Regions from separate parts of the Kitasatospora sp. NPDC001660 genome, predicted to be linked through region 3. Evidence: riboswitches for the same ligand, from Rfam matches in the RefSeq annotation. Region 3 holds a riboswitch; each other region holds the start of a gene.
The links. A riboswitch is a leader RNA that binds a small molecule or an ion and turns the genes downstream of it on or off. The one in region 3 is predicted to bind cyclic di-AMP.

Region 1 (7,176 bases), on a different contig from region 3:
CGGTCGACGCCCCCACCACCTGGGTGCTGTCCAACCACGACGTCACCCGGCACGCCACCCGCTTCGCCAACCCGCCCGGCCTCGGCACCCAGATCCGCACCGCCGGCGACCGCGAACTCGGCCTGCGCCGGGCCCGCGCGGCCAGCCTGCTGATGCTCGCGCTGCCCGGCTCCGCGTACGTCTACCAGGGCGAGGAGCTCGGCCTGCCGGACGTCACCGACCTGCCCGACGAGGTCCGCCAGGACCCGTCCTTCTTCCGCCAGGCCGGGCAGGACGGCTACCGCGACGGCTGCCGCGTCCCGATCCCGTGGTCCGGCACCGAGGCGCCGTACGGCTTCGGGCCGGTGGCCGGCGGGCCGTCCTGGCTGCCGCAGCCGGCCGAGTGGGCCGGGCTCAGCGTCGAGGCGCAGACCGGCGACCCGACGTCCACCCTGGAGCTCTACCGCAGCGCGCTCGCCGTCCGCCGGGCGCAGCCCGACCTGGGCGCCGGCACGGAGGTCGAGTGGCTGGAGGCGCCCGAGGGCACGCTGGCGCTGCGCCGCGGCTCCTTCGTCTGCACGGTCAACACGAGCGGCGAGCCGGTGCGGATACCCGCCCCCGGGAAGCTGCTCCTGTCCTCGACGGAGCTGGTGGTGGACGGCGGCGAGACGGTGCTCGCTCCGGACAGCACCGGCTGGTGGGCGGTCTGACGTGGGTGCAATAGGCTCTGGGCCCGTGACTACGGCGCGACTTTCAGACATCGCGGCGCAGGCGGGGGTCAGCGAAGCCACCGTCTCGCGCGTGCTCAACGGCAAGGCGAACGTCTCCGCCGCCACCCGGCAGACCGTGCTGGCAGCGCTCGACGTGCTCGGGTACGAGCGGCCGACCCGCCTGCGCCAGCGCAGCGCCGGGCTGATCGGGCTGATCACGCCGGAGCTCAGCAACCCGATCTTCCCCGCGCTCGCGCAGGTCATCGAGCAGGTGCTCAGCCGGCACGGCTACACGCCGGTGCTGTGCACCCAGACGCCCGGCGGGTCCACCGAGGACGAACTGGTCGAGATGCTGGTGGACCGGGGCGTGGCGGGCATCGTCTTCGTCTCCGGGCTGCACGCCGACTCCACCGCCGACCACGACCGGTACGCCCGGCTGGCCGGGCGCGGGGTGCCGTTCGTCCTGATCAACGGCTTCAGCGAGCGGATCGACGCGCCGTTCATCTCGCCGGACGACCGGGCCGCGATGTGGATGGCCGTCCAGCACCTGGCCGAGCTCGGGCACGAGCGGATCGGGCTGGCGGTCGGGCAGCGGCGGTACGTGCCGGTGCTGCGCAAGATCGAGGGTTTCACGGCCGCGATGCAGGCCGTCCTCGGGCGGACGCAGGAGGAGGCCGAGGAACTCGTCCACCACACGCTGTTCAGCGTCGAGGGCGGGCACGCGGCGGCCGGTGCGCTGCTGGACAAGGGGTGCACGGCGATCGTGTGCGGCAGCGACATGATGGCGCTCGGGGCGATCCGGGCGGTGCGGCAGCGGGGGCTTTCGGTGCCGCAGGACGTGTCGGTGGTCGGCTTCGACGACTCGCCGCTGATCGCCTTCACGGAGCCGCCGCTGACGACGGTCCGCCAGCCGGTCGAGGCGATGGCGACGGCGGCGGTGGACGCGCTGCTGGAGGAGGTGGGCGGAAACGCCGCCCAGCGCGGGGAGTTCATGTTCCAGCCGGAGCTGGTCATGCGCGGCTCCACGGGGGCCTGCGCGCGCTGAGCGCGGGGTCCGGTGCCTTGCGGCGAAGGGCCCGGAGAGCGGCTGCTCTCCGGGCCCTTCGGCGTGCCCAGGGTCAGCCCTCCTGGACGGCCGGGCGGTCGGCGGTGAGGCGGTGGCCGTCGGCGGCCTCGCCGGTACGGGTCTCGGTGCGGCGGCCACGGGCAAGGTAGTCGCGCAGGATCAGTTCGACGGCGTCCTGCGGGTTCTTGGTACCGGAGAGCATCATCGCGTCGATCGCGAGGTTCGCGTCGAGTGCGACGGTGACGTGGGCCATGGGTGACTCCTCCTCGGGTGCGGAGCAGAAGCATGCCCGTTGGTCCGGAGTTTGACCACGCGGAGACACGGAGGCGCGGAGGCGCGGATGCGCGGAGACGTCGAAGCCCCGGGGAGGAGCGACCAGACTCTCCCCGGGGCGGACGGGTGACAGATGACAGCGAACAGATGATGAAATCTGTTACCTGTTTGCCGTCATCCGCAATCTGCTACCCGTCGTCAGACGCGGCCGGCGAAGTCCGGCGCCCAGTTGGCGATGGTCTGCAGGCGGACGCCCGAGCTCGGGTTGGCGGCCTCGACGTACTGACCGCCGCCGATGTAGATCGCGACGTGGTAGACGCCGGAGTTCTGGCCGTTGTTGGACCAGAACAGCAGGTCGCCCGGCTGCAGGCTGTCCAGCGAGACGTGGGTGCTGGCGGCGGCCTGGTCGGCGGCGACGCGCGGGACGGAGATGCCCGCGGCGCGCAGCGCGGCCTGGGTCAGGCCCGAGCAGTCCCAGCCGCCGTTGCCGGTGCCGCCGTACACGTAGGCCTGGCCGACCTGCGACTTGGCGAAGTTGACCGCGGCGGCCATGGTGCCGGTGGCGGCCGGGGCAGGGGCCGGGGTCTTGGCCTGCGCCTGGGCGGAGGGCTTGGCGGCGGGCTTGGTCGACGGCTTGGCGGCCAGGGTCTGGGTCTCGGCGGCCGGCTGGGCGTTCACGGCGTTCCCGGCGGAGGACTGGCCCGACTTCTGCGAGCGGTCGAACCAGTTGAAGTCGCCGGACTGGCCGGCCGGAGCCTGGGCGGGGTCGCCGAAGGTCAGGTGCTGGCCCGGGTAGATGATGTCCGGACCCTCGGTCAGGATGCCGCGGTTCAGCTCGAACAGCCGCTGCCAGCCGCCCTTGACGTTGTGCTTGTCGGCGATCGAGGACAGCCAGTCGCCGGCCACGACGGTGTAGTCGGAGCCGTTGGTCTGGGTGCCGTTCTGGGTCCAGCCCTGGCGCTTCTGCGCCCAGTTGCCCTTGGCGGAGTTGTCGGCGGCCGGGGCCTGGTCCTGCGCCGGGGCGGCAGGCTTCGCGGCCGGGGCAGCCGGCTTGGCGGCCGGCGCGGCAGCCTTCGCGGCGGTCGCGCCGGCGGAGGTGTCGACGGCGGCCGGGGCGCCGCCCTTGGTCAGGCCGGCCTGGACGGAGCACACGGGCCAGGCGCCGGGCCCCTGGGAGGCGAGGACCTTCTCGGCGATCGCGATCTGCTGGTCCTTGGTGGCCTGGTTGGCCTGCGGGGCGTAGGCGGTGCCGCCGAAGGCGGCCCAGGTGCTGGAGGTGAACTGCAGCCCGCCGTAGAAGCCGTTGCCGGTGTTGATGCTCCAGTCGCCGCTGCTCTCGCACTGGGCGACCTTCTCCCAGGTGGCGACGGAGGCGGCGGAGGCGGTCCCGGAGGAGAGGCAGGGGATGGTGAGGCCGACGCCTGCGACGCCGAGGGCGGCGATGACGCGATGGGTGCGGCTGGACAGGCGGGTGCCGTTGGTGGGCAGCATGAAGACGCGGTCCTCTCCCACGCCTGCGAGGTGAGCTGTCGGATTCGGGCTGGAGTTGCCCGGCCGCGCTGTGGCGCGGCTTCACCCCTAGCCCAGAACCGTTCCGTGGAGCGGTCCGGGGCGACTTACCTGTGGGTCCCCCGCTCCTGCCGTGGTGCGTTTTCGCGCTGCCAGCGCACCCGACGGCAGGACTCGGCGTTGCGGATGAGCTGGGTTCGTGTGGTCACGAACGGGGAGCACGTTAAGCAGACTTAAGTTCAAACTGCAAATATCTGTGATGTGCATCACGGGTTATCGGAAACTGCCAAAAATTCAGCTCCTCATGATCGGAAATGATCGTCTTCCTGCAATTGGCCCATGGATGTGTACAGCTGGCGGGATCTCAGAATCGGAATGACAGAGCGTCACCAAGGTGCAAATATTTACAAAACGGACATTTTACATATTTGGTTCTTAATTCCCTTATGGCGCAAGCCGAAAGGGCCCGGAACGCAGCCGTTCCGAGCCCTTTCTCGAGCGTGTGCCTGCTACTCGCCGGCAGACTCCTCGGCTGCCCCGGCGGCCGTCCCACCGGCCGCGTGGGCCGCGTGGGAGCCCCCGGCGGCGGCCTCCGCAGCCTCGGCCTCGGCCTGCGCGGCGGCCAGCGCCTCCGGCGACGGGGCCGGCAGTGCGGCGAGGTACTGGGAGGCGATGAGCTGGCCGACCGTCTGGTACGCGCCGAGCGGCGCGGCGGACGGGCAGCCGGTCTCCTCGGCGGCCGCGGCGAGCAGCTCGGAGTCCGCCTCCGGGCCGATCACCAGCGGGGCCAGCGCGGGGCGCTGCGAGCCGGTCTCCTTGAGGTGCGCGACGGCCGCGGCGACCGAGCCGGGCACGTCGAGCGCGGCGGCGACGACCGGGACGGCCAGGCGGGCGGCGAGCAGCACGCCGGTGATGCCGGCGGCCGCCGCGGCGTCCTCGCCGCCGACGGTGGTCAGTACGACGCCGTCCGCGGCGGTCGCGATGGCGAACAGGCGCGCGCGGTCGGCGCGGGCCAGTCCGGCCTCGGACAGGCGCACGTGGACGGCCTCGGCGAGCAGCGGGTGCGGGCCCAGCGCGTCGGTGACGTGGGCGCCGTGCTCGGCGGCGAGTGCGTGGAGTTCGGTCAGGAAGCCGTGCGGGCCGGGCACCAGCGGCACCAGGATCGGCGCCGGGACGCCGGCCTCGGCGGCGGCCGCCAGCAGCTCGCCGACGCTGCGCTCGTGGTCGTCCGCGCCCTCGGTGTGGTTGCCGGGGAGGTAGCCCACCGCGGTCTCGACGCCGTTCTGCTCGCTGCGGACGATCGAGAGGAGCTCCTCGACGACCGAGCGGGACTCGGGCCCGGCGGTCGCGGGCACGGCGAGCACCAGGGCCGGGGAGCCGGCGGGGATCTCGGGGCGCTCGGGGCGGCGGTGGCGCCCCCGCGCGCGGGAGCCTGGGGTGCGGACGGGCAGTGGCGCGCCCGGGATGGCTGCGGTGCTCATGGCGGAGATCGTAGGACATCGGCCCGTCAGGGCTGCAGTCGGCTGCCGTGCCGGTTTCGCGCGAGCGTCGTGTGTGTGGCGCGCGAAAGGCTCGCGTGCGCGGGCCGATGAGCGGTCATTAGGTCACATTCCGGACATGCCTGCCCCAACCCCCGCGCGTCCGCCGGTATCTCCAGGAGACGCGGCGGGCGGGGCGTCGCGTTGCACCCGTGGCGCGTGAGATGTCTCACAGTGGACGGGCGGCCTGACGGAGTGTCACGAGGGTGCGACTCCCGGCTTTCGAAGATCAACATTCAGCGGGGGGCCGCTCACGGCCGGTTATCGGAAGCCGGCCGGTTCGGTCGACTATGTCCGTTTACGTACCGCCAGGAGAAGGGTCCGTGAAGGGTTCAGGTCGGGTGGCGAAAGGCCTCGTGCACCTGCAACGTCTCGTGCTGATGCACGTGCACAACAGCTATCATCGCGTCAAGTGAGGCGTTGTGCCGGGCTGGTACGGGGCCGGCCCGTTCGTTCGGCGGGTGCCGGGGGCGCCGCGCTGGACCACAACTCCGGGGCTCTTCGGGAGACTTCTATGCACGACTCGCACGATTCGCAGGACCTGGGCGGCTCGTACGGTCCCTACAACGGGATTGCCGCCACCGAGCTGGAGGGAGTGGTCTGGCAGAAGAGCCTGCACAGCAACTCCCAGGGAAACTGCGTCGAGTTCGCCGCGCTGCCGGGGGGCGACGTGGCGATGCGCAACTCGCGCTTCCCGGACGGTCCGGCGCTCATCTACACGCGGGCCGAGATCGCCGCGATGCTGTTGGGGGTCAAGGACGGGGAGTTCGACCACCTGGCCGTCTGACCGGCTGTCCGGCCACTCGTCCGGTCGATCGACCGGCCACTCGTCCGGACGTCCGTCCGGCCGGCCACCGCTCCGTTCTCGGAGCCATCGGGGGGCCGTCGTGGGTGCTGACACCGCGACGGCCTTTGTCTTCTTCGCGTCGGCCTCCACGCGTTGCGGTGCGTCCGCGTACCGCGTGTTCTCCGCGCACCGCGCGCTCGGTGCCTTCTCCGCGCTCCGCGCACTCCGCGGGTCTTCCGTGCGCTCCACGCTCCTGGCGTTCCGCGCGTTCGGGGGCCCGCCGGTCTCCGACGGCCCGTCGGCCGCCGAGGGCGCACCGGTCGTCGCGGGTGCGCTGCGGGGTTCCCGGGGGTCTCCGGCGCGAGCCCGGCCGGGGTGAACTGCCGCTCCGTCCCGGGGTTTCGACCCTCCCGGGGTGTCCATCGATCCGGGGACGCGCGCCCGCGCTGCGGGGGTGCGTGCCCGTCCGCCACTAGGCGGAGCGCCGGTGCCGGCCACCGAGTTCGGAGCTCGCCGCTTCCGATTCGGCCTCGAACAGCGCCCAGACGACCTTGCCGCCACCCAGCGGGTGCCAGCCCCAGGAGTGGCTGAACGAGTCCACCAGGTGTAGCCCGCGGCCGGATTCGGCCACGAAGTCCGCCTCCCGGGTGACCGGGCCGATGCTGCTCGGGTCGCTGACCGCGCAGACGATCTGGGGCGCGCGGTGCACGAGGCTTATTCGGATCGGCAGCCTGCCGTCCACGGTGGGCTGTGTGGGAAAGTCGTACTCGCCCAGGGCGCCGCCCACCGGGTCGGGCCGTGCGCCGATCGCATGCCGCAGCGCGTTGGTCACGAGTTCCGACGCGACCAGCGCGACGTCGTCGAACAACTCCATCAGCCCCCAGCGCTGCAGGGCGGTTCTGGCGAAGTCACGCGCGGTTCTGACGGCTTCGAAACGAGGAGCGAGCGTACAGGTGACCACAAGGGGGTCAACCGCCAAAGCCGTACCGGTGCTCATGAAGAGCTCCTCCCATAAGGGGGCGGACACGGCTGGACCCGCCGGGGTCATGCCGGTCACCTCCGACTCGCTCGGCCGCACGGCCCCCTCCTCGACCAGGCGCGCGCGCACACGAACGCCCGGTGGCGCGGGGGACGCTGCCGGGCTGGTGCACGGAGTCGCGCGTGGGGTCGACGCGGAGCCCGCGGGATTGCCAGGGATGTGCAGGTGCACGTGCACCATGGTCCTCTGCGCTCACTGCAGATGCAAGAGTCGATTCACGTGCAGTCGCACTATTGGCATATGCAAGCGCCGGATGCACGTGCATCCTGGTGTGT
Region 2 (7,176 bases), on a different contig from region 3:
AGTTCGGCCCGGAACAGCCGCTCCATCCGCTGCTCGCGGTCCTCTCCCGCGCCGTCCGCCGCGCCCACCGCCCGGTAGAACGCGACCAGGCGGTCGGTGCCGAAGTGGCGGGCGATCAGCCGGCAGGCGAGCCAGGCCTGCTCGTAGGCCTGGGCGATGCCGGTGGCGCCCGCGCCGAAGTCGCGGTCGGCGGGCAGTGCGGCGGGCACCTTCCCGGCGGCCACGTCCCGGGCCAGCTCGGGGGCGATCTGCCGGTCCGTGCGGCCGGAGTCCCGGTAGGCCGTCCAGTCGGCGACGCCCTCGGAGAGCCAGAGCGGCGTCCAGGCGCGGGTGTCGGCCCGGGTCGCGACGTGGGTGGCCTCGTGGGTGACGACCACCTGCCGGCCGAAGTCGCTGAGCCGCACGAACGCCTCGGGGTTGATCAGCACCCGGTCGGCCGGGGTGTGCGAGGGCGCGCCGGGGGCGGCCAGGGTGACCGCCGCCATGCCCGTCCAGCCGGCCGGGTCGGCCTCCAGCAGCCGGGCGAACTGCGCCTCGGTGGCGGGCAGTTCGAGAAGCAGCCGGTCGGCCCAGCCGGTGCCCCAGACCGCGCTCACCGAGGGGACGGCGCGGTCGCCGATCGCGACCAGCCCGGCCGGATCCGGTCCGTCCGCGAGGCCGAGCACCAGGCACTGCGCGCCGCGCGCGGACCGTCCCGTCCCGAAGTCCCAGAGCGCCGGCGGCCCGCTCGCACCGTCCTCCCGCTCGACCCGCCAGCCGTCGGCCCGCGTCAGCACGAGGCGGCGCGGGAACACGGCGGGGTACTCGTCGTGGCCGGTGACCCGGACGTCCAGGTCGGCCGCGACGGTCAGCCGGCCCGGCCCTTCGGCCGGGGTGAGGACGAGGTTGCGGTAGGCGGCGGTCAGCGGCAGCCCGGAGGTCTCCGGCAGCTCCCGCGCACGTTCGTCCAGCAGCGCCGCCACCTCGGCCCGCTCGTCCGCCCCGGCGCGTGCCCGGGCGGACGCCGCGGGCGGCAGCGACAGCTGGGCCAGCCCTCCGGCGGCGAGCAGCAGCGCGCCGCGCCGGGACAGCACGCAGGGCGGTATCGCGTCCGGGACGGACGGGGTCGTGCTCAGAGCCGGACCACCCCCGAGACCGGCATCGCGTTGACGCTCTCGTACCGCACCCGGGCCCCCGGGTAGGGGGCGTGCACGATCACCCCGCCGCCGGCGTACATGCCGACGTGGTGCATGTCCCGGTAGAAGATCACCAGGTCTCCCGGTCGCGCGTCGGACAGGTTCACCCGCTGGCCGGCGTACGCCTGGGCCTGCGAGGTGCGCGGCAAAGTCACTCCGGCCTGCCGCCAGCTGTAGTACATCAGACCGGAGCAGTCGAACGCGCGGGGGCCGGTGGCCCCGTACGCGTACGGCGATCCGATCATCCGCACGGCCGCCGCGAGCGCCGTCGACCCGCGCTCGGAGGCGGGCGGGGTGGTGCCGAGGTCCAGCCGGTCGGTGCCGCGGGTGGCGCGCCGCTCGGCCTCCCGGGCATCCTGCGCGGCCATCCGGGCGCGTTCGGCGACGCCCAGGCTGTTGAGCAGCCGCTGGGCCCCGGCCAGCCGCTGCTGGATCTGCTGCTTGCTGTCGGCGAGCGTGCGCCGGGCCCGGTCCAGCTCGGCGAGCTTGACGGAGGTCTCGGCGCGGCGCTGGTCGAGCCGGCGCTGACGGGTGACCAGCTCGTGCAGCGTCTCGTTCTGCCGCTCGGTCGCCTGGTCGAGGGCCCGGGCCCGGGCGAGGTACCCCTCGGGGTCGGTCGCGAGCATCAGCTGGACGGTCTGCGCCATGCCGCCGGCGCGGTACTCGGCGGCCGCCACGGTGGCGAGGTCGCCGCGCAGCCGGTTGAGCTGGTCCTGGGCGGCGGCGGTCTCGCCCTGGAGGACCATGGTCTCGCCCTGGAGCCGCTGCTGGGCCTCCTGGGCGGCGTTGTACTTCTCCGACGCCTGTTCGGCCTCGTTGTACAGCCGCTCGACCTGTGCCGTGACGTCCTTGCGGCTGGGCGCGTCCGATGCGCCGGGGGCGGCCTGGGCGCTGCCGCTCGTCGTCACGCCCAGGGCGGTGGTGGCAGCCGCGGTCAGCACCAGCGCACGGGCGAGCAGTTGGGAACGGCGGTGCACGGGCATGACGGCAGCGGCTCCAATCCTGCGGACCGGTCCCGCCGCCGCACCGAAGCGGGCGGCCCTGAAGCGGGAGTCCGGTGGCAGACGTTAGCGAGTCCGGGCAACCGAGTCCAAACCCCTGCCAACCCGAATATTTGACACCGAATCGGACATCAGTCCAACAAGAGGAAACACCGCAGGCCCGGCCCTCCGTGAGGAGGACCGGGCCTGCGGGGGCCGAGCGGGGATCAGACCCGCACGATGGCCGAGAGCGGCATGTTGGAGACCGCCTCGTAGCGGACGCTCGCGCCCGGCTTGGGCGCGTGCAGCACCTGGCCGTTGCCGGCGTAGATGCCCACGTGGTGGGCGTCGCTGAAGAAGATCAGCAGGTCGCCGGGCTGGGCCTGGGAGAGGTCCGTGCCGATCCGGGTGCCGGCGTTGGCCTGCTCCTGCGAGGTGCGCGGCAGCGAGACGCCGGCCTGGTCGAACGCCCAGACCATCAGGCCCGAGCAGTCGAAGGCGTTCGGGCCGGTGGCGGCCCACTGGTACGGGTCGCCGACCTTGGTGGCGGCGTAGGACAGCGCGGCGGCACCGTGCGAGCTGCCGGGGGCCGGCTTGGCGACCGGCGAGGAGGACGGCGCCGAGCCGAGGTCGGTGCGGCTGGTGTCGCGGGAGGCCCGGCTGGCGTCCTGCTGGGCGGCGGCGGCCTTCGCCGCGGCGTCCGCCTTGGCCCTGGCGTCGGCGGCGGCCTTGTCCTCGGCCGCCTTGATCGCCTGGCGCTCCTGCTCGGACAGGGTGTTGAAGAGGTCCTGGGCGGCCTTGAGCTTGGCCTGGATCTCCTCCTTGGAGGCCTTCAGCTGCTGGGTGGTCGCGTCCAGCTCGGCGAGCTTGCCCTGGGCCTCGTTGCGGTCCTGGTCCAGCTTGCGCTGCTGGTCCTGGAGCTCCTTCAGCTGCCCCTTCTGGGTGCTGCCGGCCTGGTTCAGGGCGTCGGCCTGGCTGAGGAAGTTGTCCGGCTTGGAGGAGAACATCAGCTGGACGGTCGGGGATATGCCCCCGTTGCGGTACTGCTCGCCGGCGATCTGGGCGAGGCCGCCCTGCAGGTCGGTCACCTGGGCCTGCTGGCGGGCCACCTGGTCCTGCAGGCCGCTGACCTGCTTCTGCAGCTCCTGCTGCTTGGACTGGGCGGCGTTGTACTGCTCGGTCGCCACCTCCGCCTGCTCGTTGAGCTGGTCGACCTGTTCCTTGACCTGGTCCTTGGTCGGCGCCGGGTCGGCGTGGGCGCCGGACTGCGCGGAGAGGGCGACGGCTGCGGCGGCGACACCGGTCATGAAGGACACTCGGGCGCGACCGGCGGGCTTGGGACGACGATGGGACGCCACGAAGGCGGACTCCTTCTTCCTACGGCCGCCTACCGGGTGAGCTGACGGGTTCGGGCCGGAAGCATGCCCTACGACGCCTCACGGCCGTTCCACCGGCCGACCTGGCGCCGATTCACCCCGGAGGAACGTGGTTCCCCGGCTCCGCTCCACAGCGCCCCCGACCACTGGGCTCCCCGTCGGACAGGCGCTTCGACCTGCCCCGCTGCTTCACGAACTCGACGGAAACCACCGCCGCCACCCTGGCTGGGCGATCGACAGTGCGGTGGTTCGGAGCACGACCCTAGTAACTGAACCGTGATCCGTTCAAATCCTTGTCAGAAAAAGGGCGTAAAAATGCCCAAGTTCATTTGTGAAGATGACAGAAGGTGATCGCAGCAGTACGCAAAGCTGATCCCTTGTCACGCGGCGGCTGTGAAACGCGCACAAGCGAACGTGCCACCCCGGCTCGGGAGGTGGCACGGATCACAGGGCCTTGCGGCCGGCCTCGGCGTGTCGGCGCGTCAGACCCGGCGGATGGTGTTGATCGGCATCGCGTCGGCCTTCATCACCTTGACCACGTCGCCGGTGTGCGGCGCGTGCACCACCATGCCGTTGCCGATGTACATCGCGACGTGGTGCATGTCGCCGCCGTAGACCACCAGGTCGCCGGGCTGGGCCTGGTCCAGCGAGGGCACCGGGGTGCCGTAGTGGCCCTGCTCCTGCGAGGTGCGCGGCAGCGAGACACCGGCCTGGCCGTACGCCCAGAGCATCAGGCCCGAGCAGTCGAAGGTGCTGGAGCCGGTGGCGCCCCACACGTACGGCGAGCCCTGCTTGCTCATCGCCTTGGCGACGGCCACGGCCGCGTACCCGCTGGCCGGCGGCAGGCTGCTGAGGTCCACCCGGTCGGTGCCGCGCGAGGCGCGGTCGTCCTGGGCCTGCTGGGCCTTCAGCGCGGCGCGCTCGGAGGCGCTGAGCGAGTTCATGAGGTCCTGGGCCGCCTTGAGCTTGGCGTTGACGTCCGCCTTGGCCTGGTTCAGGTCCTTGGTGGTGGAGTCGAGCGAGGCGAGCACCGCGGCGGCCTCGGCCTTCTCCTGGTCCAGGCGGCGCTGCTGGTCGAGCAGGCCCTTGAGCGCGTCGGTCTCGGTGGCGGTGGCCTGCTGCACGCTGGAGGCCTTGTCCAGGTAGCCGGACGGGTCGGAGGAGAGCATCAGCTGGACGGACGGGTCGATGCCGCCGGTGCGGTACTGCTCGCCCGCCACGCCGGCGAGACCGGTCTGGAGCTGGGTCATCTGCTCCTGACCGCGGGCCACCTGGTCCTGCAGCTGGTCGGCCTGCTTGCGCAGCTGGTCGGCCCGCTCCTTGGCGCCGTTGTACTTCTCGGCCGCCTGCTCCTGCTCCTGCTGGAGCTCGTCGATCTGCGCCTTGACGTCCGTCTTGTTCGGCTGCGGCGCGGCGTGCGCGGCGACCTGGGCGGAGAGTGCGACCGCGGTCGCAGCGGCAGCAGTGAGCACGGAGACCCGCGCGCGGCTCGGCTGCTTGGGACGGCGGTGGGAGGCCAAGGGACCGGCTCCTTCTTCCATGGACTCACCTGTTCGGGTGAGAAATCCGGAAAATAGGTTTGACGCCAGACCCTAGTGAAGATCTAGGCATTCCGCCACTCCCCCGAAGGCGTGAACCCCAGCCCCTCAAGTGACTTCACCAAATCCGCACATCACCGCAAACCGGACGCTGACCAGGCATCATCCCCATCGGCACGGAATCAGGGCCGCGCCAGCCGGTTCAGCAGCAGAACCGAGGCAACGGGGCGCGCGCCGGCCTTCCGCACGCCCTCCGCGACCTCCCGGTCGGTCGAGACCACCACGACCGGACGGCCCTGCGGCTCGGCCCGCACCAGGCGCCTGATCAGCTCGTCCGCCGTCTCCCCGGTCCGGCTGAAGCGCACCCGGACCCCGCGCGGCGGCGCCATGATCACCGGCACGTCCAGGTCCTGCCCGTCGAACACGCACGTGACCTCCGCCTGCGTGCGCTGGGCCAGCATCGCCAGCCCGCCCAGCAGCCGCAGCCGCTGCTGCTCCAGCGGCAGCGTCGGGTAGCCGGTCTTCGTCACGTTGTAGCCGTCCACCACCAGGTGCACCTGCGGGATCGCCAGCAGCTGGTCCAGCAGCGCCGGATCGTCCTCCGCCAGCCCGCGCCGGGCCACGTCGTGCGGCGAGGCCGAGCCCGGCACCACCGCCTCCACCAGGTCCGCCGGGCGGATCTGCGACACCGGCAGCGCCAGCTCGCGCTGGAGCCCCTGCGCCGAGTGCAGCACGGTGTCCAGCAGCAGCCGCAGGCGCATGTCCTCCACGCTGCGCCCCTCACGGGCCGAACGGCGGCCCTGCTCGGCCGCGTTCTCCAGCTCGCCGACACGGTGCCGCAGCCGCCGCGCCTCGCTCTCGGCCGCGCTGCGCTCGGTCGCCGCCTGCGTCCGCAGCGCCTCCAGCTCGCCGGCCAGCCGACGGGTCTCGGCCTGAGCCCGGCGGGTGTCGCTCTCCAGCGAACGCACCTTCTTGCGCAGCGAGTCGGCCTCCCGCCGGACGCCCTCGGACTCGGCCCGCTGCCGGTCCAGGTCCGCCCGCGCGGCGGCCCGCACCTCCGCCAGCTCGGCCTGCAGCTTCTCCACCAGCCGGGCCGCCTCCGCGGCCGCGCCCTCGGCGCCGACCCGCTCCGCCTCCTCGCCGGCCTCGGCGACCAGCCGGCTCCAACCCGCCGACCGCACCAGGTAAGCGGCGGCGGCGACGTCCATCGGATCGGCGGCGCAAGGGACGCTTCCCGACTCCAGCGCCTTCACCAGATCCGGCTGGCCCAGCCGCAGCCGCTCCGCTATCCGCACCCGGAAGGCCGGCTCCGACTCCAGCGCCGCGGCGATCGCGGTGGCCGCGTACTTGGCCCGCCGGGCCGGAGTGAACTTGGCGTACTGACGGAGGCTCTGCGGCAACTCACCCGGCGGCAGCCCGCCGAGCGCGTCCGCGGCCAGGCCGACCACCCGCCGGCGCACGCCCTCCGGCAACGGCCGGTGGAGCTTCTCGACGGGCCGACCGGCCTCCGGCTCCGCGGCGGGCTCGGACGCGACGGCCCCCGCGACGGTCCCCGCCGCCTCGGCGGCCGGCTCCGCAGCGGGCTGCCCCTGCGGTCCGGCGGGCTCCCGCGCTGCGTCCACCACGTCCTCGGCTCCGATCCTGGTCCAACGGGCGCGGCCCCGCGGCCGCCGGCCCTGTCGTCACGCTCCGTGCGTCTTGTCTGTATTGTCCCGTGCGGTGGACGGCCACGCCCTGCGCCGTCCACCGCACCGGCGGGGCCTCAACCCTGCTCGGCCGCGACCTCTGCGTTCTCCGCCTCCGGGCCCTGCGCCCCGGGGCGGGCGACCAGCTCGACCTGGTCCACCGCGTTGCACCAGCGGCAGCGCACCGACTCGATCGTCTCGCTCAGGACTTCGGTCTCCTCGACCTTCGACTCGCCGGCCAGGTCGAAGTGCAGGAACTCGGTCACCCGCGCGGTGCGGGTCACGTCGAAGCGGGTGAGGTTGCTGCACAGGGTGCAGCGCCAACGCGTCTCGGCGGTCGGAGCGGGGACGGTCATCGGGGGTCCTCTCGGGTGGTCCCTGGGTGGGCTAGGCGCTCCCCCCGGAGCCCCGGCATCGGCGGC
Region 3 (7,176 bases):
TTGCAGGCGCCCGAGTCCCGAGCATGATCGCGGTTCGTGGGTCATTCCCCTACCCGCCGCAAGTCAACTCCTCGGCAGAGTACGGTGACCCGGGAGCTCAGCCGCCGAGGATCAGCCGCTCCAGCGCCGCCCGGGCACGGGCGTCGGAGCTGGCCGAGGCTCCTTATGCGCAGTTACGGACGCGGCGACAGGAGGGTCGGGTTCCGCCGCCCGACGCGACGGCCCGCCACCTTGGCGACCTGGGCCGACGCAGCCGGGTCAAGGCCGTTGAAGGCGCTGTCGGTGACCTTGTAGTCGGCGGACGTGCCCTGGCCGCTTCCTTGTCCATGGCCTGCTGGGCGGAGTGCCCGGTCACGGTCAGACCGGTGATCAGGGCAAGCCCGATCTTCAGGGCCGAGGCCGTGGCCCCGACCGGCGGCATGCGAGGGCCGGGCGCCGCCGCGCCGGCGTAGCCGGCCGTGGCGGGCCTGGACGGGGCTCACGTGGCGGGGAGGCTGTTCGCCATCTCCCGGAAGCGGGCGGACGGCCGCATCATGCCGTTGTCGCCGACGTTCAGGTTCTCCAGCCAGCCGTCCCGGTACCAGAAGATCGACGAGGTCAGCGGGGCCGGGTCGTTGATCTGGAGCTCCTTCGACAGGTCGATCATGAAGCGGATCGCGGTCAGCGACGAGCCGCTGCGGATCGGCGCCGCGCAGAACGCGTTGTTCGTCGGCAGGGTGACCAGCGCGCCGTGGGGCAGCTCGGCCCCGCCCAGGGCGTTCTCCAGGCGCAGGGCCTGGGCGGCGCCGGGCCACACCCCCGTCCCGTTCACGGCGTAGAGGACGTCGCCGTTCGTCGCGTTGAAGGACTGGCGGTTGAGGTGCTCGGTGGCCAGGTTGGCGAAGGCCCGCTCCCAGAGCTCGGCCCGGCTGACGCTCCACTGGTCGGCGGCGTGCTCGGCTATCGACAGGGCCTCGGTCTTCCCGCCCCGCTTCCCGCCGTTCACGCAGAGGACGACCGACAGCTCATCGTCGACCTGCCGGGCCATGGGGTCGGGGCCCAGGGCACGGGTCGGGGCGAACAGGAGCCGCAGCCGGTCACGGACCTCGAAGACCGAGATCTCGGCCAGCGCCTTGCACGGGCCGTGCTCGTCGCACAGCGGCTTCGGAAGGTTCTTGCGGTTGCCGAACAGTGGCATGGGTGGCTCCCCCGGGTCGGTGCGGCAGTCGGACCAAAGCAGCAGCATCCCACGGGAGTTCACTACCGTCCCCTGGATCACCCGATTCTCGGACCACGCCCGGACAGCGTGTCAGCCGGCCGGATGTTCCCACGGGTGTGCCCGCCGCAATCTGTGCGGCCGACACACCCCTTCGTGGGCCGCCCCCGGCTTGCCGCGGGTGCGCTTGCCGGATCCGGCACTGGTGTGCAGGTCCAGCATCATGGGGATCAGCAGCGTCTCGGCCCTGGCCACCCGCCACCGCACCACGCTCACCCGGGTGGGCCGGCCGGTGCGGGTCACCACCGGTCGCCGCCTCGCCGGCGAGGGCTTCCCCGCCGGCGCGGAGGACACGGTGGTGGTGCTCGACGGGCGGGCCGCTTTCACCGGCCTCGACACCGAGGGCGTCCACCTCCACTACGGCGCCTGCCTCGGCACCCCGGACGAGATCCTGGTCGTCGGCCCGGACGAAACCGGCGCCGGGCCGACCCGGCGGGAGCTGGGGGGACGAGGACCTCGCCGTGTTCGCCGAGCGCCTGGCGCGCTGCGGCGCGGCGGACTGACCGCGCCGCGGTCCCGTCCGGACCCCGGGTACGCCGACGGCCCGGCTCACGCACCGCAACGTGAACCGGGCCGTTCAGGTGGCCGCTTGGCAGCCCGCCCGCCGACCGGACGTCCGGTCGGCGGGCGGTACTCGCCCGGACCCACCGGTTCGAACAGGCCGATCAGGTCCGATCAGGCCGTACTGATCGGGAGAGGTCCGATCAGTACGCCTGGTGCACCTGCCAGAACGCCCAGGCGGCGTTCGGGCTGCCGTAGACGGTGTTCATGTACTGCAGGGCCCACTTGAGCTGGGTGGCGGGGTTGTTCTGCCAGTCGGAACCGGCCGAGGCCATCTTGTTGCCGGGCAGCGCCTGCGGCAGGCCGTAGGCACCCGAGCTCGGGTTGGTGGCGTGGACGTTCCAGCCGCTCTCGTGGCTGATGATCTGGTCGAACGAGGCCAGCTGGTTCGCCGGGACGATCGAGGCGGCGAGCGCCTGCAGCGCGGCCGGGGTGTTCGCGACCGGGGCGGCGGCCAGCGGGCTGGCGGCAGCCGGCTTGGCCGCAGCCGCAGCGGGCGCCGGCGCAGCCGGGGCCTGCGCCGGGGCGGCCCCGCCCAGGGTCAGGTGCTGGCCCGGGTAGATCTTGTCCGGGCCGTTGGTCAGCACGGACTTGTTGAGGTCGTAGAGCTTCTGCCAGCCGCCCTGCACGTTGTGCGCGGTGGCGATCTTGGTGAGGGAGTCACCGCTCCGGACGGTGTAGCCGGCGGGCGCCTGCGGGGCGGCGGCCGGGGCGGCCTGGACCGAGTGCACCGGGGCGGACGTGACGGGGGCGGCGTTCGAGGCGGTGGCGGCGACCACCGGGACGCCGGCGCCGACGCCGACGACCACGGCGGCCGCGACGATGCGCTTGATGGAACCGGCAGCGAACAGGCTGGGGCGAGCGTTGACGGGCAGCATGAAGTGCGATTCCTCTCCCACGCCTGCGAGGTGAGCTGTCGGGTTCGGGCTGGAGCAGCCCGGCCGCGCAGAGACGCGGCTTCACCCCTAGCCCCGCCGGGACCAGCCCGGATGAGGCGACTTACCTGTGGGTCCCCCGCCCCTGCCGTGGTGCTTCATGGGTGCACGTGCCCGCCCGGTCCGGCGGCAGGATTCGGCGTTCCGGAGAGCGGGGTTCGTTTCGTACAGAGACGAACGAGAAGGACCGTAAACGGCACGGAGCCAATAGCACAAGCCTTCGTGAGCCGGGTCACGTCCCGGCCGGATTGTCCGAATGATCCGCAACATTCCTTGGTAACGATGCGGTAACAGCCCTATGAGTGCGCGTCAGTGCGGGCCGCCGGGCCCGGTGCGGCGGCCACCGCCCGATGGCGCGCCGTGCGGCCCGGGCCAGATCCTGTCCGGCTCGGGCTGGAACCGTGAGGTGCGGGCCGCGCCGCCCAGCGCCGCGAGTCCCAGCACGCGGCCGGGTCGCAGGTGCAGCGCGACCGCGCCCGCTTCACCGCCGAGACGGACTGACTGACCGCACGCCCCCAACGCCGTCGAACTCCAGGCATCCCACGGGCCATCGCCGCCGCTGCCGCCCGCACGACAGGAGCCCCTGGGTGGCAGGCCGGCCTGCCACCCAGGGGCTCCTGCGCTTCTCAGCGCGGGTCCACGAGCTCCTGGGCGAAGACCGTCCCCAGCGGCTCGGGACCGACGTACTGCTGGCAGTTGCACTGGCGCGGCTCGAACTGCACCGGCCGGCGGTCGGCGTCCCACGCGGTCGGCGCCTCGACCTCCTCGTGGCAGCGGCCCTGCTTGTCGTGCTTGGCCAGGTGGTGCGTGCAGCCGCAGACCGGCTCGGGCGGGCGCTTGGCCGCCTCCAGAGCGGCCCGCTGGCGGTCCGCCGCCTCCAGCAGCTCCAGCTTGCGCTCGTGCCGGGTCTTCATCGCCCGGCGGGCGTTGTTCGCGACGTACCCGCCGCCGTACAGCACTGCCGGCGCGATCCACCATACGATGTCGAACATCGACCGCTCCCCCGTCTTCCCCGAATTCCCCGCTGCGGAGTTCCGGCGCACATCGTACGCCTGACCTGCGGAGAAGGACCCCACGGGGGAGCCCACGGAGCGTCAGGCCCAAGGGCGGATCAGCGGATCACCGGGAGCACCGCGGCGCCCGAACGGCCGGAGGCCGCCTCGATGAACGCGACCGGGTCGGCCACCTCGGCGAGCAGCGCGCGGGTCGCGTGCAGGGCCGCGTCGGCGGGCGGCGGGCCGCCGACGACGGCGATCAGGTCGAGCAGGTGGACGGTCGCCTCCATGAGCGCCACCTCGGCCAGCGCGCCGATCCGCACACTGCCGAGCAGCGGGTGGGCGGCCACGCTGTCCGGCGACAGGTCCGCGTAGCCGGCCAGCGCGGCCGGGCCCTCGACCTCGAACCGGGCGATCAGCCCCGCCGGGTCGGTCGCGGCGGCGGCCTGCTTCGCGACATCGGCAACGTGCCCCGCGGCGGTGTGCGCGAGGCCGCCCGGCTGGTTGAAGTGGCGCAGGATGGCAGCGCCGGTCTCCACGTTCGCCGGGCCGTCGACGATGGCCCCGCGCAGCTGCGTGAACGATTCGGCGGCGGGCGCCACGTGTGCGAACAGGTCCAGGACCGTCCAGCCCGGCAGTCGGGTGTCCCGGGCCCACGCCTCGCCGTCCAACCCCTTGCCGCGTTCCGCCCAGGAGTGCCAGGCCTCGGCCAACAGCTCGGTCGTGGGAGCGATTTGACGGGACATTCGGTCTCCTCTGGAGCGGCACGGACAACGTACGTTCACCGTAGCCGAACGACCCGGAAACCCGGTTGCGGGGGGGGCACTTGAGGTCCGGCGATCGGGGCATGACCAGCGCCCCCGAAGCGCTCGCCGGGCGAAGCGAGGCGGGCGGCGTGAGTGAGCGAAGCGAGGCAGGTGCATGAGCGCCGAGCCGGTCGCGGGGCTCCTCGCCGGCTACGGCATCGCCGGCCCGGTCGGGCCGTCGCGGCCTGCCTCGTGGCGCTCACCGCCCGCGCGCCCGGCCGCTCACGGCCCCTCGCCTCCGCGGCGGTGATCGGCGGCCTCGCGGCGCACCTCGCCGCCACGGCGTCGTGATCGCGTCCTATTCATCTCGTTCAGTAGCATATTTACCTTGTATCCTGGTTCTGTATCCCTCTGCACCCCTTCTCTGACCCCCACCATGGAGGAGAGCGGACATGGCCGAGCAGGACGGCCCCGGTCAGGACGGCCCCGAGAAGCGGGCGCGCCTGAACCGCCCGCTGGTGCTCCGGACGGCCGTTGCGCTCGTGGACCGCGAGGGGCTGTCGGCGCTCACCATGCGGCGACTGGCCGGAGAGCTCGGCGTCGAGTCCATGGCCCTCTACCGGTACACCCCGGGCAAGGAGGCCCTGCTCGACGGGCTGATCGAGGCCTTCTTCGAAGAGGTCAACGACCGCCTCCGCCGCTCCGCGCAGACCCCCGAGCCCGCCTGGCGCGCCGAACTGCGCCGCATCGCGCGGACGTTCGCCGCCGTCGCGCACGCCCACCCCGAGATCCTGCCGCTCGTCGCCACCCGCCCGCTCGCGGTGCCCATGGCCCGGCGGCCCGCACCCGTGCTCGACCTCACCGAACACGTCCTCGCCGTCCTCGGCCGCGCCGGCTTCGACGACTCCACCGCCCTCACCGTCTACCGCGCCTTCGTCGCCTGGAACCTCGGCTGCAACCTCGTCGACAAGCGCCAGGTCGTCGACAACGAGGCCGAGCCGGACCCGGCGCTGCGCCTCGGCCTGCACCGGCTGTCGGCCACCGACTACCCCCGACTACGCGCGCTGGTGCCCCGGTTCGCGGACTTCGACGACGAGGCCGAGCTGCTGGCCGGACTGGACAGCCTGCTCGACCGGATGCCCCGGGCCCCGCTTGACGCGTTCTACGGCGGCGGCGCATCCTGAGGATACGAGGTACACGTCGGACATATCCCCAGCGCCCGGAAGAGCGCGCCTGAAAGAGGCCGTCATGTCCGCCGTCCCCAACGATCCCCTCCCGAACGACATCCTCCGCGTCCGCGTCACCGCCAGGGACGCGGACACCCTGCGCGCGCTGCTGCGCGAGGTCCGCCCCGACACGGGCGGCCGCCCCAGCATCGCTCCCGACGGCAGCGTCAGCATCGACGCGTACGTCCCGGACCAGCGGATCCCCGCCCTCGAACGCGAGGGCGTCACGGTCACCCGCGTCGGGAACGCCAGCGCCGAAGGCCGCGCCGCCCAGGCCCAGGTCGGCACCGGCAACCGGTTCGCCGCAGGCGCCGTGCCGCGCGGTCTGGCCACCAAACTCGCCGGCTGACCCGGGAGGAGAGCCGTCATGCCTTACCTGAACATCGACGAGGTCGACTCCGCGGTGGCCGCCCTCGCCACCTCCTTCCCGAATCTCACCGAGCTCGTCACACTGCCCGAACCCTCCGTCGAGGGCCGGACCTCGCACGCCCTGAGGATCAGCACCGCCACGTCGGCCTCACGGGACTGCGTGGTCATGCTCGGCGGCGTGCACGCCCGCGAGTGGGGCAGCTGCGAGATCCTCGTCCACCTCGCCGCCGACCTGCTCGAGGCCTTCCAAGGCGGGACCGGCCTCGGCTACGGCGGCACCACCTACACCGCCGACCAGGTGCAGGGCCTGCTCCAGCGCCTCGATCTGGTGCTGTTCCCGCTCGTCAACCCGGACGGCCGGCTGTACAGCCAGACCGTCGACCCGATGTGGCGCAAGAACCGCAACCCGGCCAACAGCGGCGGCCGTTCGGACCCGGCCTGCGTCGGCGTGGACATCAACCGCAACTTCGACTTCCTCTTCGACTTCGCCACCGCCTTCGCCCCGACCGCCGACCCGCACACCTCGGCCGACCCGTGCGACCCACAGGTCTACGAGGGCCCGAGCGCCTTCTCGGAGCCCGAGACCCGCAACGTCCGCTCGGTGCTGGAGCAGTTCCCCGGGACCAGGTGGCTCGTCGACGTACACAGCTACGGCGGGGACATCCTCCGCAACTGGGGCGACGACGAGAACCAGTCGACCGACCCTGCGGAGAACTTCCTGAATCCGGCCTTCGACCACACCCGCGGCCTCAAGGGCGACCTCGCGTACGCCGAGTTCATCGAGAAGACCGACTCCGACAACGCCGTGCTGCTCGCCGAGGGCTTCTGCCAGGCGCTCAACGGCGTCCGCGGCGTCACGTACACGCCGGAGCAGGGCTTCCAGCTCTACCCGACCAGCGGCACCAGCGACGACTACGCGTTCTCCCGGCACTTCGTGAACCCCGACCAGGGGAAGGTGCTCGGCTTCACCGTCGAGTGGGGCCAGGGCTTCCAGCCGGACTGGACGGAGATGGAGCGGATCATCCTCGACGTCGACGCCGGACTCGTGGGGTTCTGCCTGGCCACCGCATAGACCATCGCGCCCGACAG

Region 1: another riboswitch for cyclic di-AMP. It lies ahead of ACWCXH_RS08650 (transglycosylase family protein); the one in region 3 lies ahead of ACWCXH_RS13395 (LysM peptidoglycan-binding domain-containing protein).
Region 2: another riboswitch for cyclic di-AMP. It lies ahead of ACWCXH_RS06400 (NlpC/P60 family protein); the one in region 3 lies ahead of ACWCXH_RS13395 (LysM peptidoglycan-binding domain-containing protein).

The regions. Positions count from the first base shown of each region.
Region 1 covers NZ_JBSFGU010000006.1:12,916-20,091, reverse strand. The annotation lists gene ACWCXH_RS08665 (glycoside hydrolase family 13 protein) at 1-689, shown strand, start outside; gene ACWCXH_RS08660 (LacI family DNA-binding transcriptional regulator) at 715-1,734, shown strand; gene ACWCXH_RS08655 (hypothetical protein) at 1,808-2,008, opposite strand; gene ACWCXH_RS08650 (transglycosylase family protein) at 2,227-3,519, opposite strand; cyclic di-AMP (ydaO/yuaA leader) riboswitch at 3,527-3,688, opposite strand; gene ACWCXH_RS08645 (hypothetical protein) at 4,047-5,018, opposite strand; gene ACWCXH_RS08640 (DUF397 domain-containing protein) at 5,590-5,862, shown strand; gene ACWCXH_RS08635 (ATP-binding protein) at 6,335-6,859, opposite strand.
Region 2 covers NZ_JBSFGU010000004.1:229,535-236,710, forward strand. The annotation lists gene ACWCXH_RS06390 (hypothetical protein) at 1-1,073, opposite strand, end outside; gene ACWCXH_RS06395 (NlpC/P60 family protein) at 1,112-2,158, opposite strand; gene ACWCXH_RS06400 (NlpC/P60 family protein) at 2,383-3,462, opposite strand; cyclic di-AMP (ydaO/yuaA leader) riboswitch at 3,524-3,677, opposite strand; gene ACWCXH_RS06405 (NlpC/P60 family protein) at 4,014-5,051, opposite strand; gene ACWCXH_RS06410 (NYN domain-containing protein) at 5,252-6,694, opposite strand; gene ACWCXH_RS06415 (hypothetical protein) at 6,832-7,110, opposite strand.
Region 3 covers NZ_JBSFGU010000009.1:222,415-229,590, reverse strand. The annotation lists gene ACWCXH_RS13400 (hypothetical protein) at 479-1,177, opposite strand; gene ACWCXH_RS13395 (LysM peptidoglycan-binding domain-containing protein) at 1,960-2,694, opposite strand; cyclic di-AMP (ydaO/yuaA leader) riboswitch at 2,702-2,823, opposite strand; gene ACWCXH_RS13390 (hypothetical protein) at 3,378-3,743, opposite strand; gene ACWCXH_RS13385 (maleylpyruvate isomerase N-terminal domain-containing protein) at 3,863-4,492, opposite strand; gene ACWCXH_RS13380 (TetR/AcrR family transcriptional regulator) at 4,945-5,676, shown strand; gene ACWCXH_RS13375 (hypothetical protein) at 5,741-6,067, shown strand; gene ACWCXH_RS13370 (M14 family metallopeptidase) at 6,086-7,159, shown strand.